Regions from separate parts of the Alteromonas sp. Mac1 genome, predicted to be linked through region 3. Evidence: predicted binding sites of a transcription regulator. Region 3 holds the regulator's gene; each other region holds the start of a gene.

Region 1 (3,917 bases), 2.2 Mb from region 3:
CGAATAGGGCCTTTTTTATCAGCTAATTTACCGCCATATATGTTTCCAACGGCAACCGAGACACCGTAAACCAGCATAATCAAGCTGATCGCAGAAGGAGCAAAACCTGATTCTTGTTGCAAAATAGGCGCAAGGTAAGTAAACGCGGTAAAGGTGCCGCCGTAACCTAGAATGGTCATTAGGTATACCAATACTAAACGGGGCTGAACCAACACTTTCATTTGTTCGCTTAACGTAGCAGGTTTACTCTGTTTTAAGTTGTTTGGCACAAGTAACGCACTGCCAATAAGCGCAATGGTGCCTAGGGCAGATACCACTAAGAATGTGGCTCTCCATCCAAAGCTTTGTCCAATCCATGTGCCAAGCGGTACACCTGTTACCAAGGCAACGGTAAGGCCGGTAAACATAATGGCAATGGCACTGGCTTCTTTCTCTTTAGCAACCAAGCTGGTGGCGATAGTAGAGCCAATTGAAAAGAACACACCATGGGCAAGGCCGGTTAAGATACGCGCCACTATTAGGCTTTCGTAACTAGGTGCCTGCCAGGCCAGAATATTACCGGCAACAAACAAAGCCATAAGACTTAGCAGTACATGTTTTCTGTTCCATTTACCGGTTAATGCGGTTAATACAGGGGCGCCAACAGCCACGCCAACAGCATAAAGGCTGACGAGTAATCCCGCGCTGGGTAGGGTTACGCCAAGATCTGACGCTATCGTGGGCACTAATCCCACAATTACAAATTCGGTAGTACCAATAGCAAACGCACTTAACGTTAACGCAAATAATGCAATAGGCATTGTTAATCCTCACAAAAGTGGCTCAAAAGAGCTGTTATTTAAGTGCACACAGTGTGACGATAAATTTGTTTGTGAAAAACAGCGTTAATAACAAAACACTTTTGTGATTTTTGAAAATATAAATAATGGGGTCAGTGTACTTTATTGATATAAAGGCATGCTGATCCTATTTCCTGCTATTTCCTGCTATTTCCTGCTATTTCTCGCTGTTTCTTGCTATTTTTCGACACTATTTCTGGGAAAAACAAATATTGAGTAGCCAAAGAAAATTGAGTGTGGGTAAATATCATCAGTGAAACACGTTATAATGATTTATAAATGTGAATAGGAATTGATATGAAAGTCTGTGGTGTAGATTTAAAAGGTAATGAAGCAAATGTATGTCTGTTGTCGCTGATAGATGGTTTGTTTCATGTGCCCGACTGCCGTACGCGTCGGTTAACGTTAGCCGATAGTAGTGCTAAAGGTTTAAAAAGTTTTCAAAGTACTTTCGCTAAACTTGTTGCCGACTACAAAATTGATGCTGTAATAATCCGTCAGCGTCAAAGCAAAGGTAAATTTGCTGGCAGCGCTATTGGCTTTAAATTAGAAGCGGCTATTGAATTAATTGAAGGGTTAGATGTTGTTGTATATAGCCCAACTGATATTAAAGAATCTTTACGCCGAAACCCAATTGCAGTGCCTTTTGCAGAAACAGGTTTAAAGCAGTTTCAAGAGCCTGCCTTTACTTCCGCTTATGCATGGTTAATGCAGAATCATTACGCTTCGCAAACAGACGAGTAAATTAAGGGGGCAGGGTACTTAATCTTTTAATACTCTTGCCCAATTTCACTGTATAAATATTTGCCTAGCAAATGCTTCGGTATGCTCACTACATCGCTATGAGAGAAAAAGAAAGGGTTATCATACTAAGCACGATAATCTAAAAATAAGTTAGGACGTTTTATTGAGTTCACTGTGCGATTTTAGTACTTCAGTACCATCGTCCTGTTCGATAAGATAAGCAGGGTCTTTTTCGCTGGCATCTCGTTTCACAGATGAGCCTTTAATTGTGCGCTCCACATCGGTGGTATACTTCTTTCGAATATTGCCTGTGGCGCTACCTTTTCCCCATTCCCACTCTACTTCTGTGTTAATAGCATAATGTTTCATTTTAAATCCTTGTGTAAATGATAGCGAAGGTTTGCGCGCTAGATTAGGTTTACTAGAACGAAACCACGATACTAAAAATTAATATACGCACAAGGTTTTAAACGGTGATTATTGGGTTAAGTTCACTAACCGGCAATAGGGGGAGGGAAGTAAGTAAACGGGGCTCTTATTACTTCACGATAGGCAAGACCGAAGAGGATAGCTTTGGATCACCAATGTAAAGAACTGCGACATTAGACTAACGTCGCCTTAGCATCTAAATGCTAATAAACCTATTAAAAGCAGAGTGTTAGTTAGTTTTTTTGCAATTGGCCTATGTACGTAAAAAAGGCTGACAATTATCCTCGAATATATCTGGTAAAGCGCTAATTCAGAGCGCCAATTATGTTGCCCATTCATTAAAAATTATTTTAACTCAAAAGTTAAATCTCATTAACATGGCTAGAAATTCTATTTAATTTCAATCGTATAAACCCCTTTGTGAAAACCTAATTCTACAAATTAACTATGTTGCCTGCACAAATAATCACCGATTTGGCCTGCGTAATGCATAGTCATTCGCGGATTGCGCACATATAAATCAAGCCATTGAATGGATTTAGCAACGGAATGCTACTGTAGTTTGGTTAAACCTCCGCCTGCTCTCTCAATCGCCCTAACGCGCAACTCGGAATAACTAGTTAAAAAAGGAATAACTATGTCTATCTCAAAAAGCATGTCTAAGCTCCGTCTAACAATACTTTCTTTTGTATTGCTAATAGGTTTCAGTACAACTGCTAATGCCGCCATCATTACACTAACGCCCAGCTCTTCAATCTTGAATGTTGGCGACAATGTAACCATCGATTTTGTTATTAGTGATTTAGCATCTGGCGGTGCACCAAGCCTATCGGCCTACTTTGTTGATGCATTGTTTAATAATGCATTGTTTAACTTCGTCAGTGTTTTTAACTACAGTACGGATTTGGGTTTTTCATTAAACAGCCCTGCAGAGTTTATACCTCCTTTAGTGTCACCGGGAATTGTGAGCGTATTAGATTCAACATTTGAAACGCCCACATTTTTAGATATCAACCAGCCAGCAAGCTTCACAATGTTCTCTATTACATTTCAAGCGATAAACATGGGTACTGGGGGGTTCACTATCGACACCTTATCATCTAGTTTCTCGAACTCAGATAATACAGGATTGATTGATATTACCGCATTAAACACCACTAGCGTCAGCGTCACTAACGGACCGACCCCCGTTTCTGAGCCTGCTACAGGAGCATTACTACTCACTTTGGTTGCTGGACTTTTCGCAACCAATCGCCGTCGCCGTGTGTCATAAGGCATACGCGACTTTTTTTCATGAAGGAATATGATCATGAAACATTTCGTGACTAAAACCGTTGCTGGAGTGTTGTTGTCCGGCGTTACTATAGCTGCCTCTGCCGACTCTATTGGCCTTAGCTTCGATGTGATTGCTAAGTCTAGTAGCCAAGTGGAATTCAACTTACTTGCCGAGAATATCGGTACCCAACCCATCTATAACGTCATCATTGAACCTAGCTTTGATGAAATCCCACAACTTAATTACGGTGACTTATCAGCCGGTTCTCAGGAAGGTAGATACGTCAATCTTCAGTGGGCTGCAGACGAACCACCCACGCTAAGTTGGAAGATAACTTATGTCGATGCTAACGGCAATACCGTCGTAGAGCATCAATAAATAGCGTTTAATAGGCACTGTTCTCGCAGTCTACTTTGTCTTAGCCGTTCTAAAAGTGCGAGCAACCCACACACAGTATGGAATCGTGTGATTTGGGGGCTGTTGTGCCGACAAAAGAGAAATAAGGATATCACCATGAATGTATTTAAACGGTGTTGCCAATCGCTGCTTATCGCGATCGCCATATGCGCGGCAACATTTGCTAACGCCAAAACCGACCTCGTGTTTATTGTTGATGGCTCCGGCAGTAT
Region 2 (3,917 bases), 460 kb from region 3:
GCGGCGCTAATTGCGCATGTTGAAGCAGCCTATGATGATGAAGCTACCAAACAGAAACTGACCCAAGTTGTCCCTTTGCCCAATCGTGATATTGACTGGGTACCTATGACAGCAGCCATGCTGCGAAATATGCATATTTGGGGCGAGGCACCTGAGCTTCGAGCATGGATCCACAATTGTAGGCTCGATGGGTTTTCCAAAATTGTTCATGGAGTGGCCAGAGACGATATGCCGAAACTACAAGTGTTAGGGCGCCTTAAAGCCGCGTCGCAACCTGCTATGGGGAAACTCATGGAGTACATGCATATGCTATCAGCCAGTGGCAAACTCTAATTCTAAGAAAAAGGGAACAAGGTTATGCAACAGTTTCAAGTTGATAAACAAGACTTAAGCCAACACCGTATAGTCGCGACAGAAAACACCGATCTTTCTAATCAAGGGCTGTCGAAAGAGGGCGTGACTTTTGAAGTAGAGCGTTTTGCGTTTACCGCCAACAATCTCACTTATTTCATGATGGGTGAAAAGCTTGGATATTGGCAGTTTTTTCCAGCGGTTTCCGACAAAGCTCTTGCCGACAAAGCTGCTTCCAACAAACCACTTGAGAGCAACGTCAACAATAAGTGGGGGGTTATTCCTGTGTGGGGTATTGGGAAGGTGTCAGCGTCTAGCGCAGAGGGAGTGGACGTAGGCAGCCGTTATTTTGGGTATTTCCCGCCTGCCACGCACCTGCATATGGACGCCATTGCTTTTGCTCAAGGAAATCTGATAGATACCAGCGCGCATAGAAATTCATTACCGCAGGGTTATAACATGTATCGCCCGTTAGAAAGTGGCGGTGATAAGACCCAGTCACACCGTGAAAACCTGCAAATGTTACTGTGGCCTTTATACATTACATCTTATTGTTTATGGGATTTAATCGACCAGTACAACGCGCCTAAGCCAAAACAAGTGATTGTATTAAGTGCATCAAGCAAAACCAGTTTAGGGTTGGCCTATGCCCTTAAAAAAGATGACTATCACGTGGTAGGTGTAACTTCTGGTAAAAGCCAAGAGTTTGTTGAGGGACTAGATGTTTACAATCAAGTGGTTTGCTATGACAACCTAGATGACATCCACAGTAAAGCCAGTATTGTGGTAGATATGTCGGGAAACAGTGAGGTTAAGCAGCGGCTAAAGACAAGGCTTGGTGACGACCTAATGCGCTATGTGCAAGTGGGATTAACACATTGGCAAGACGCGGGCACAGAGGATGGCGCTGAAAATACCGAAGACGCCTCTGGCAATAGCGATGAGTTCTTCTTCGCACCAGCGCACATTCAAACCAGAATGACGGAATTAGGTGCAAGTAAATTTCACGCACAAAGCGGGGCTTTTGTAAAAGAAGCCATGTTGTGGACCTCTTCATGGTTGTCAGTAAAAGAGCATAAAAATATTGCGTCGTTAATACAAAACTTTACCGCTATTTGTCGCGGTGATGTTTCACCACACGAAGGGCTGATATTTATACCATAATCATAATAAAATTTGCGTTCACTCCTATCAAATAAGTGGGTAGGCGCATCGCTTTTTGGGACACCAACTCAAAGTAGCTTTCGCACCAGGTTGGTGCTTTTAGTTAATTTCATGTAAAAAATATTGTCAGTTGTCAATGATTTTTACATTTTTTCAGTTGGTATTAGGTTTTATTTCATAAACTTCATTAAAGTCATAGGGTTGAATTTATGGTATGAATTTTGCTTTTGTTGCGGCAATGCACAAGTTTTGACTTAATTTCCTAAGTTGATGGACTTGTTTGAACTTCATACAAATATAAGGCAGTACGTGATGTTTCGCTTAGTCGTATTAGTGATATCGTTGTTTACATTTGTAGCTTCAGTGAGCGCCGCAGAGTCTACTTCAAGTACGCTGGGTACTTACAACCTCATCTTGTTGGAAGATTATAACTTTCAAGGTGGAGATGTGCAGGGCCAAGTCCTTATCGGTGGTGACTTAAACGCTAATGGTCGCGCGGTTGAGTTTGGTAGTCGGCTAGCAAATACAGACACTGCCATCGATGCCGTTACTATTATGGGTGACGTAAATGCCAATCAAATTCGCGTATTAAATGACAATAACTTGGTTTACGGTGGCGCGCTTAATGTGTCGCATGTAGAACTGAATGACGGTAATGATGGCGAAGCGATTTATAATGCCAACCTCAGTATTGATGAAGTAGCGGCCTCGCTGCACGCCGATTCAGCTTACTTTGCCAGTCTTAGCGCGAATGGCACATACAGTGATGGCATATTTAATTATGTAGGTACAGACAGCGTTGCAGTATTTAATGTATCCGCTGGCGATATCTTCGCGCAAAACAGTAATTTATCGCTGAACTGGGGCGATGCAGAAACCGTTATCATTAATGTTTCAGCAGGTGATGCTGTTGCGAATGACATCGTAGTGGGTGGTGGTGTAAACCTAAACAATGGTTTCAACGGTAGCGAAGCATTTTCAAATGTACTGTGGAACTTCTACGACGCAGAAAGTATTGATTTTAATAGTTTAGCTGTTAAAGGTTCGGTGCTAGCCCCTCTAGCGACAACCCGAGGTGGTGCGTCGTTTGATGGTTCTTTCGCCGCGGTTTCATATACAGGCGCTCGTGAATTTCATAACTATGTATTTAATTACGAGACACCTTCAGCGCCTCCGGTAGTAACTGTCCCAGAGCCGCCTACCATTGCAGTATTGGCGTTGTTCTTGTTATTCTTAAGCTTTAGAAGAGTACGCCGCTACTAGTGTATCGAGCGACTGCCTATAGCAGAGCATGTTACTTAATGAGTAAAACCTCGCCCCTGATATCTATAATTACAAGCGCACGGTGTGCGCTTGTTTTCTTTGTGAGTCTTTCTCTATCTTTCTCGGTATATTCAGTGAATAACGAGGATTATGAAAAAGGGAAAGCTTCCTTCGCCCAAAAGGAATACAAAGAAGCATTCATTTATGCAAAAAATGCACTTCAAGCTGAACCAGACTATTTACCTGCACAGATCTTATTAGCACAATTGTATCAAGTTAATGGCATGTTTACCCAAGCAGATGCTGCATTTAGAGAGGCCTTTGATGCCGGGGGCGACGCAGGACTCATTTTCGAACCATGGGGCGAAGTACTGCTTCGCTTAGGCGATAGTGAACGTATACTCGCTCTTGGTTTTGATTCACCACTGCCTCTTGAAACACGCATAAATTGGCATACGATCCGCGCAAAAGCCTGTATGCAGCAATCTAGAATGTTGTGTGCTAAATATGAATATGACCAAATCCTCGCACTCACCGCAGATCACCCTAAAGGCCTAAATGGATTGGCATTATTAGCCATTCTTGACCGTCGTTATGCGGAAGCTGAAGCACTATTGGCTAAATCTATGACACAAAATGATAGCCAAGCACAAACATGGTGGTTAAAGGGGCGGTTGGCAAATGAGCGTCTAGAGTATGCACAAGCACAGGCCTTTTACAGTAGGGCCTTTTTATTGGCTCCAAATAACCCAACCATGGCGCGTAGTTTAATCGATGCTTACATTTCTTCTTCTGACTTTGATGCGGCGCTTTTAATCACAGAAGATTTGTTGTTACAAACGGAAGGCGATCTTTATGTATTGTTCGTCAATAGTTGGCTCACCAGTCAGGTAGAATCGTTAGCTGTTATTAGGCCCCAGTTAGAGCAAATAGCGACTCAATTAGCGAATGTTGATGACGTTATGCTGCAGACTGAACCTGCACTTTATTACCTGCGCGGTATGGTGGCGTTGATGCAGAAGAATTACGAAACAGCGCGTGATAATTTTCTCAGTTATGCAAAGCACACAGAAGAAGATGTACAAACGGCGATATTGCTAGCAAGCACTAATATAGCGCTTGGGGATAAGAAATCGGCG
Region 3 (3,917 bases):
GGCAACGTTGAGCGCACAGAGCCTTGCAAAGGCGTATAAAGCACGTCAGGTGGTTCGCGATGTAAGCTTATCAGTATCGACTGGGCAAATCGTTGGATTACTCGGCCCAAATGGTGCCGGTAAAACCACTACCTTCTACATGATTGTTGGCTTAGTGCCCCTTGATAAGGGCAAAATCAGCATTGATGACAGCGAATTAACCCACGAGCCCATGCATGAACGTGCACGCCGCGGAATTGGATATTTGCCGCAAGAAGCCTCGATTTTTAGAAAATTGACGGTGTTTGAGAACATCATGGCTATCTTACAAACCCGTAAAGGGTTAAGTTCAGCAGAGCAAGAACAAGAAGCCGATGCGCTACTTGATGAATTTAATATCAACCATATACGTAATAGTACGGGTATGAGTTTATCCGGTGGTGAACGTCGCCGAGTAGAAATCGCGCGAGCTTTAGCCGCTGATCCGCAATTTATTTTGCTTGATGAGCCATTTGCTGGTGTTGATCCTATATCGGTTAATGATATAAAGAAGATTATCCAACATCTTCGTGACAGAGGAATTGGAATCCTAATCACCGATCACAACGTAAGAGAAACACTGGATGTGTGTGAGAAAGCGTATATTGTGAGCCAAGGCGAACTCATCGCGCAAGGGACGGCAGAACAAGTTTTAAGTAATCAGAAAGTAAGGGATGTATACCTAGGAGAACAATTCAGGCTATAGTTACTGTAACCGAATTGTCATTTTCAGTTTTAAGTACGGGTATATTCACAACAAGAGTTTAAAAATAAGACGTAGATGAAACCATCTTTACAGCTAAAGTTCAGTCAACAACTTACCATGACACCGCAGTTGCAGCAGGCAATCAAGCTGCTGCAGTTGTCTACGCTCGACCTGCAGCAAGAGATTCAGGAAGCACTAGACTCAAACCCACTTTTAGAAGTTGAAGAAGGCGGCGATGACCACCCTGTTGAGAAAAACAACATGGATGGAGATGACCCTTCTGTAGAAGCAGCTCCTACTGCATCTAGCGATTCTTTAGAAGCAGGAGACGCGCTTGAAAAGAACGACCTTCCCGACGAATTGCCAATTGATAGCACATGGGACGAGTATTACTCGGCCTCATCTGCACCCGCTCCAGGTCCCTCTAATAATGATGACGACCAACTGTTTCAGGGTGAAACTACCGACAATATTCAAGACCATTTGCTTTGGCAGATGCGTTTAACCCCGTTTTCAGATACCGACCGCGCAATTGCTACCGCCATTATCGACTCAATTGATGAATCTGGTTACCTCAACGTACCCATTGAACAGATTTTAGAGTCAGTGAATTCCGACGATGTTGAAGAATTGGTTGAAATGGACGAAGTTGAATGCGTACTAAAACGTATTCAAATGTTCGACCCTATCGGTTCAGGTTCACGTACTCCGCAAGAGTGTTTGCTTGTGCAGCTTCGCCAGTTCTCAGACGACACGCCATGGCTTACTGAAGCAAGACAGCTTATCAACGAGTATTCAGACCTACTTAGCAGCAAAGACTACCGTACGTTAATGCGCAAGAGCCGTTTGAAAGAAGATCAACTTCGCGAAGCCATGCGCTTATTGCAAACGTTGAATCCTCGTCCAGGTAGTGCATTAATTACCAAAGAGCCGGAATACGTTATTCCTGATGTTTCGGTAAACAAAAAGAATGGCCGTTGGGTGGTGGAACTTAACCCCGATAGCCTGCCTAAATTAAGCGTAAATCAGCAATATGCTGCCATGAGCAGACGCTCTAAAAACAGCAGCGATTCGCAATTTATTCGCTCACACATGCAAGAAGCCAAATGGTTTATAAAAAGCCTTGAGTCAAGAAATGACACCTTGATGAAAGTAGCGAACTGTATTGTGCAGCAACAAATGGGCTTTTTCGAGCACGGCCCAGAAATGATGAAACCAATGGTGCTAAATGATGTCGCAGAAATGGTAGATATGCATGAATCCACCATTTCACGTGTCACCACGCAAAAGTATATGCATACCCCACGTGGCATTTTCGAATTGAAGTATTTCTTCTCTAGTCACGTGGCAACGGAATCTGGTGGTGAGTGTTCATCTACCGCTATTCGCGCGTTAATTAAAAAGCTTGTGGCAGCGGAAACGCCCAGCAAGCCATTAAGCGATAGCAAGATTGCTCAATTGTTGGCCGAACAAGGCATTAAAGTTGCCCGGCGAACAATAGCAAAATACCGGGAATCATTATCGATTCCGCCGTCAAACCAACGCAAAAGCCTTATCTAAAGGCCTTGATAATTTAAGGAAGACGAAATATGCAAATCAACCTTACCGGTCATCATGTCGAAATTACTGACTCTTTGCGTAGCTATGTCGATACTAAGTTCAGCAAACTAGAGCGTCACTTTGACCACATATCTAATGTGCATGTCATCCTGAACGTCGAAAAACTCAATCAAAAAGCCGAAGCCACCATGCACCTTAGCGGCGCAGAAGTGTTTGCTTCATCTCATAATACAGACATGTATGCGGCGATAGATAGCATGATCGACAAGCTCGACAGGCAAGTTATCAAGCATAAGGAAAAGCTGAAAAAGCACTAAATATTAGTATGGAAATTCAAGCCATAGTAAGTTTGGACCGCACCGAGTGTGCGGTTCAATGTAATAGTAAAAAACGTATTTTAGAGATTATTAGCGACATTGCCGCTAAAAATAATCCCGACATCGATCAGGCCACAGTGTTAGCTAGCCTACTTGCCCGTGAACGAATGGGAAGTACGGGTATTGGCAATGGCATTGCATTGCCTCACGGTCGATTACCGGGTTTAGAACACGTTATCGCCATTATTGTAACCAGTAACCCTGCCATCGATTTTGATGCGCTTGACGATCAACCCGTAGATATATTCTTTGCCTTGTTAGTGCCTGAAGAGAAAACAGAAGGTCACTTACAAACACTTGCTACCGTTGCCGGTAAACTAAGTGATAAAGAAACGGTGAAAGCCATTAGGCGGGCCTCCACCAGTGACGACATTATTACGGCTTTAAGCCAATAAAGCACAGCACCATATTTTAAAGGGAGAAATGCAGGTGAAACTGATTATTATCAGTGGTCGATCCGGTTCAGGAAAATCAGTTGCGCTACGTGCCCTTGAAGACTTAGGCTACTATTGCGTAGATAATATTCCGGTTAACCTTCTCCCTACCCTTACCCATACTGTGGTTGATGAATATGACCAAGTCGCGGTAAGTATTGATGTAAGAAACCTGCCAAAAAATCCAGCCGACTTGGTAGAGATTTTAGATTACCTACCCTCGTCTTGGTCTATGACCATTGTGTATATCGACGCCAGCGACGATGTGCTGGTGAAGCGTTTCAGTGAAACACGCCGACTTCACCCGTTAGCCAAGCTCAACAAATCCTTATCTGAGTCGATAAAAGCCGAATCAGATTTACTTGCGCCTATTGTTGAGCGCGCCGATTTGTATATTGATACAGATAAGCTCACCATTCATCAACTCGCAGAACTTATTCGCGAGCGAATTCTAGGTAAGAAAAGCTCTCGTTTGGTATTGGTGTTTGAATCGTTTGGCTTCAAGCACGGCATACCTAAAGATGCCGACTATGTATTTGACGCCCGCTTTCTACCCAACCCCCATTGGGAACCAGATTTAAAGCACTTAACTGGCTTAGACGCTCCTGTAGAAGTGTTTTTGGGCTCTCAGCCTGTTGTGACAAAATTTATTTGGCAAATTCAGAACTTAATAACCACATGGCTGCCACATTTGGAACGCAATAACCGTAGTTATGTCACCATTGCGATTGGGTGTACTGGCGGTCAGCACCGCTCAGTATTTATTGCGCAATCGTTAGCGAAAACCTTTGGCGAAATGCACCCAGATGTTCAAATTCGCCA
Region 4 (3,917 bases), 1.3 Mb from region 3:
TGGTGCTAAATACTTTTGTGCTGGCAGGGCAAATTATTGCTATGCAAACGGGTTTAGGTTTCGCTTCAATTGTAGACCCCGTCAATGGTATTAACGTTCCGGCCGTAGGCCAATTTTACTTAATTCTAGCTACCTTGCTGTTTTGGACGTTAGACGGCCATCTGGCTATGATCCACATGATAGTATTAAGCTTTCATGCGTTCCCAATCGGGGAAGCATGGTGGACAGGTGAGCAGTTTAGGGAAATTGCCCATTGGGGCGGGTGGATGTTTATCTCTGCGATTACGCTATCGTTGGCGCCCATTGTTTCCCTTCTTATTGTGAATTTAGCGTTTGGTGTAATGACCAAAGCGGCGCCTCAGCTTAATATTTTCAGTATTGGTTTTTCTATTGCACAGGTGATGGGTTTGCTCATTATCTGGATAACCCTGGATAACTTTACCGCGCATTTTGAAACACAGTGGTTCAGGGCCGAGCAGTTTATGTGTCAACTTCTTAGGATTTGCCCATGAAAATAAGTCAGGTGATACATGGCTGATTCAGATTCTAGTGAAAAAACAGAAGACCCCACGGGGAAAAAACTCGAAGACACCCGAAAAAAAGGGCAGATAGCTCGATCCCGAGAACTATCCACAACCTTAGTGTTGGTAGTCAGTGCTTTTATGTTTTTGTTCGTTGGAGGGTGGATTGCCGAATCGGTGTTTAAACTTACTCAGCGTATGTTCGTTTTGTCACGAGATGAAACCTACGATACCACTCATATGTTTGGTGCATGGGGCGACGCGATTTCTACGGTAAGTGTACCGGTTTTACTGTATATGACGGTAGCCATGCTAGCCGGGATATACGGCTCTATTGCATTAGGCGGCTACAACTTCACATGGGAAGGTGCCAAATTTAAAGGCTCTAAAATGAGCCCGCTTAGTGGGTTTAAGCGTATGTTCGGCATGAATGGCTTGGTCGAGTTAATTAAATCTATCGCCAAAGTGGTTGTCATCGTTGGGATGGCGTTAGGCGCATTGCTGTTTTTTGAAGACGAAGCGCTACATCTGGACTTAGAGCTGTACCCGGGTAACATTTTTCACGCGTTAGATATGCTGAAATGGGCTTTTATCATGTTGGTTTGCGGCATGATACCTATTGCACTTATTGATGTGCCTTATCAAATTTATAAGCACAACAAAGAAATTAAGATGACTAAACAAGAGGTGAAAGACGAGCGTAAAAACTCTGAAGGTGATCCCTTGGTAAAAGGCCGCATTCGTCGCTTGCAGTATCAAGCTGCTACTAAGCGTATGATGCAAGAAGTCCCTCAGGCCGATGTGGTGGTGACCAACCCAACCCATTACTCTGTCGCGATAAAGTATGATGACAGTGGTAACCGCGCCCCTGTAGTTGTGGCAAAAGGCACCGATGAATTGGCCATGCATATTCGTAAAATAGCCACCGCCAACGATGTGCCGCTTATTCCATCACCCATGCTAGCCCGTGCCGTTTACTACTCGACTGAAATTGACGGTGAAGTACCCAACGCCTTGTTTATGGCGGTAGCACAAGTATTAGCACACGTTTATCAATTAAAAGCACACAGGGCGGGCAAAGGAAAACGTCCCAAGCCGCTTAAACGTGACTTACCCATACCACCAGAGCTGCGCCGCTAGCGCGCTGCTCGCTGCTTAGTTAAAGCCTAAATAAGTGCCTGAATAGGAGCTAGAACTTAGGCTTATAATGAGACACTCTTTATTGTAGTGCTGCGAATTGCAGCCCTCCCACTTATGTTTAATCGGTTTTATATAAAGCTGGCACGGTAGTTGTAATACTCATTGAAAGATAGCGTTAAGCGTCAATTTTCCGATAGAGAGACTCCCTGCAATGCAGTTATCCGGTTACCTTCAGCGATTCGATAAAAGTCAGCTGCAGAACATTACCAGTGGCTTAGGCGCTCCCATTGTTCTTCTTGCCATTATGGGCATGGTTATTCTTCCCATGCCGCCATTCCTGCTCGACGTATTGTTCAGCTTTAATATTGCGCTGTCTTTAGTCATTATTTTGGTGGCAGTACTCACCCAAAAGCCGGTTGATTTTGGTATTTTTCCCCTCGTGTTATTGATTGCTACCGTACTGCGATTAGCCCTAAATGTGGCCTCTACCCGTGTGGTATTGCTGTACGGACATGAAGGGGGCGATGCTGCGGGTAAGGTTATCGAAGCCTTTGGTGCAGTGGTAATTGGCGGCAACTATGCGGTGGGTGTGGTGGTCTTTGCTATCTTACTTATTATCAACTTTAAAGTAGTCACCGCCGGTGCAGGGCGTATTTCAGAAGTAAGTGCACGCTTTACGCTTGATGCTATGCCAGGTAAGCAAATGGCTATCGATGCCGACTTGAATGCAGGCTATATCGACCAAGATCAGGCGCGTGCTCGCCGTGAAGAAATTACCGCCGAAGCAGATTTCTACGGTTCGATGGACGGTGCGTCAAAATTTGTGAAAGGTGATGCGGTCGCGGGCCTATTCATCATGCTTATCAATATTGTAGGTGGCCTTTTTATTGGCATGATTCAACACGGGCTAAGTTTTGGAAATGCCATTGAGGTATACACCATATTAACCATTGGTGACGGTTTAGTGGCACAAATTCCATCGCTGTTACTGTCTGTGGCTACCGCAATTATTGTTACCCGAGAAAACGAAACCCAAGAAATGGGTAAAGAAATTCGTAGTCAATTGGGTAATAGCCAAGCCCTTTATATTGCCTCTGGTGTGCTATTTGTTATGGGTATTATACCCGGAATGCCTCATTTAGCCTTTATTGGTTTTTCAGTGCTTATAGCTGGTTACGCTTACTGGCAGGGTGTTGCCGCTAAACGCGAGGCAGAAAAGCCTAAAACCCCAGCGAACATAGTGAAAGATGACACTGTCGCGCCTGAAATAAAAGAGCTTGGATGGGACGACGTTCAGCATGTAGACACCATAGGCTTAGAAGTAGGGTATAGATTAATCCCATTAGTAGATAAGTCTCAGGGCGGAGAACTGCTCACTCGTATTAAAGGGGTGCGTAAGAAGCTATCTCAAGAACTGGGCTTTCTTATACCGCCCGTACACATTCGCGATAATCTAGATTTAGAGCCTAACCTTTATACCATTGCCATGTTGGGCGTCACCATTGGCGATGCACAGATAAGTCATGATGAAGAACTTGCGATTAATCCGGGTCAAGTATTTGGCAAGTTGGAAGGCCGTGCCACTAAAGATCCTGCCTTCGGCTTAGATGCAGTATGGATAAAACCGAATAAGCGTGAGCACGCACAAACCTTAGGTTATACCGTGGTTGATGCTGCCACTGTAGTTGCTACTCACTTAAGTCAATTGCTGACAAACAACGCCTATCAACTACTTGGACATGAAGAAGCTCAGCAGCTATTAGACATGCTAGCTAAGCAGCATCCTAAATTAGTTGAAGGGTTAGTGCCTGATATTCTGCCGCTAAGCACCATTGTTAAAGTGCTGCAAACCTTGTTATTTGAAGGGGTGCCTATTCGCGACATGCGTACCATTGTACAAACCTTGAGTGAGTATGGCCCACGTAGCCAAGACCCTGATGTACTGGTGTCTGCGGTACGTATTGCGCTTAAACGTCTCATCACTCAAGAAATTACTCAAGGGGCGAAAGAGATACCCGTCATAACCTTGGCGCCAGAGTTGGAACAGATGTTGCACCAGTCATTACAAGCAGGTGGCGAAGATGGCGCTGGTATAGAACCAGGACTGGCCGATAAGCTGCAAAAATCATTGCAGCAAGCTAGTCAGCAACAAGAATTAGAAGGTGAGCCTGCGGTACTTCTCACTTCCGGTATGTTGCGCCCCGTACTATCTCGCTTCTTAAAGTATTCGGTCGCGGGCTTACATGTACTTTCCTA

What was found. The regulator sigma-54, encoded in region 3, starts transcription at its own class of promoters, with help from an activator protein. The targets are predictions, from matches to a motif close to GTTGGCACGNNNNTNGNNT.
Region 1: the regulator sigma-54 is predicted to act here: its motif matches at 2,486-2,504, upstream of AV939_RS14895 (PEP-CTERM sorting domain-containing protein).
Region 2: the regulator sigma-54 is predicted to act here: its motif matches at 1,724-1,742, upstream of AV939_RS02155 (choice-of-anchor A family protein).
Region 4: the regulator sigma-54 is predicted to act here: its motif matches at 1,799-1,817, upstream of flhA (flagellar biosynthesis protein FlhA).

The regions. Positions count from the first base shown of each region.
Region 1 covers NZ_CP013932.1:3,471,879-3,475,795, reverse strand. The annotation lists gene AV939_RS14910 (MFS transporter) at 1-800, opposite strand, end outside; gene AV939_RS14905 (DUF3010 family protein) at 1,137-1,583, shown strand; gene AV939_RS14900 (DUF2945 domain-containing protein) at 1,734-1,952, opposite strand; gene AV939_RS14895 (PEP-CTERM sorting domain-containing protein) at 2,650-3,285, shown strand; gene AV939_RS14890 (hypothetical protein) at 3,322-3,666, shown strand; gene AV939_RS14885 (VWA domain-containing protein) at 3,802-3,917, shown strand, end outside.
Region 2 covers NZ_CP013932.1:531,328-535,244, forward strand. The annotation lists gene AV939_RS02145 (hypothetical protein) at 1-333, shown strand, start outside; gene AV939_RS02150 (DUF2855 family protein) at 358-1,515, shown strand; gene AV939_RS02155 (choice-of-anchor A family protein) at 1,828-2,778, shown strand; gene AV939_RS02160 (tetratricopeptide repeat protein) at 2,913-3,917, shown strand, end outside.
Region 3 covers NZ_CP013932.1:989,915-993,831, reverse strand. The annotation lists gene lptB (LPS export ABC transporter ATP-binding protein) at 1-724, shown strand, start outside; gene AV939_RS04150 (RNA polymerase factor sigma-54) at 800-2,284, shown strand; gene hpf (ribosome hibernation promoting factor) at 2,314-2,601, shown strand; gene ptsN (PTS IIA-like nitrogen regulatory protein PtsN) at 2,610-3,056, shown strand; gene rapZ (RNase adapter RapZ) at 3,091-3,917, shown strand, end outside.
Region 4 covers NZ_CP013932.1:2,329,426-2,333,342, reverse strand. The annotation lists gene fliR (flagellar biosynthetic protein FliR) at 1-512, shown strand, start outside; gene flhB (flagellar biosynthesis protein FlhB) at 531-1,661, shown strand; gene flhA (flagellar biosynthesis protein FlhA) at 1,873-3,917, shown strand, end outside.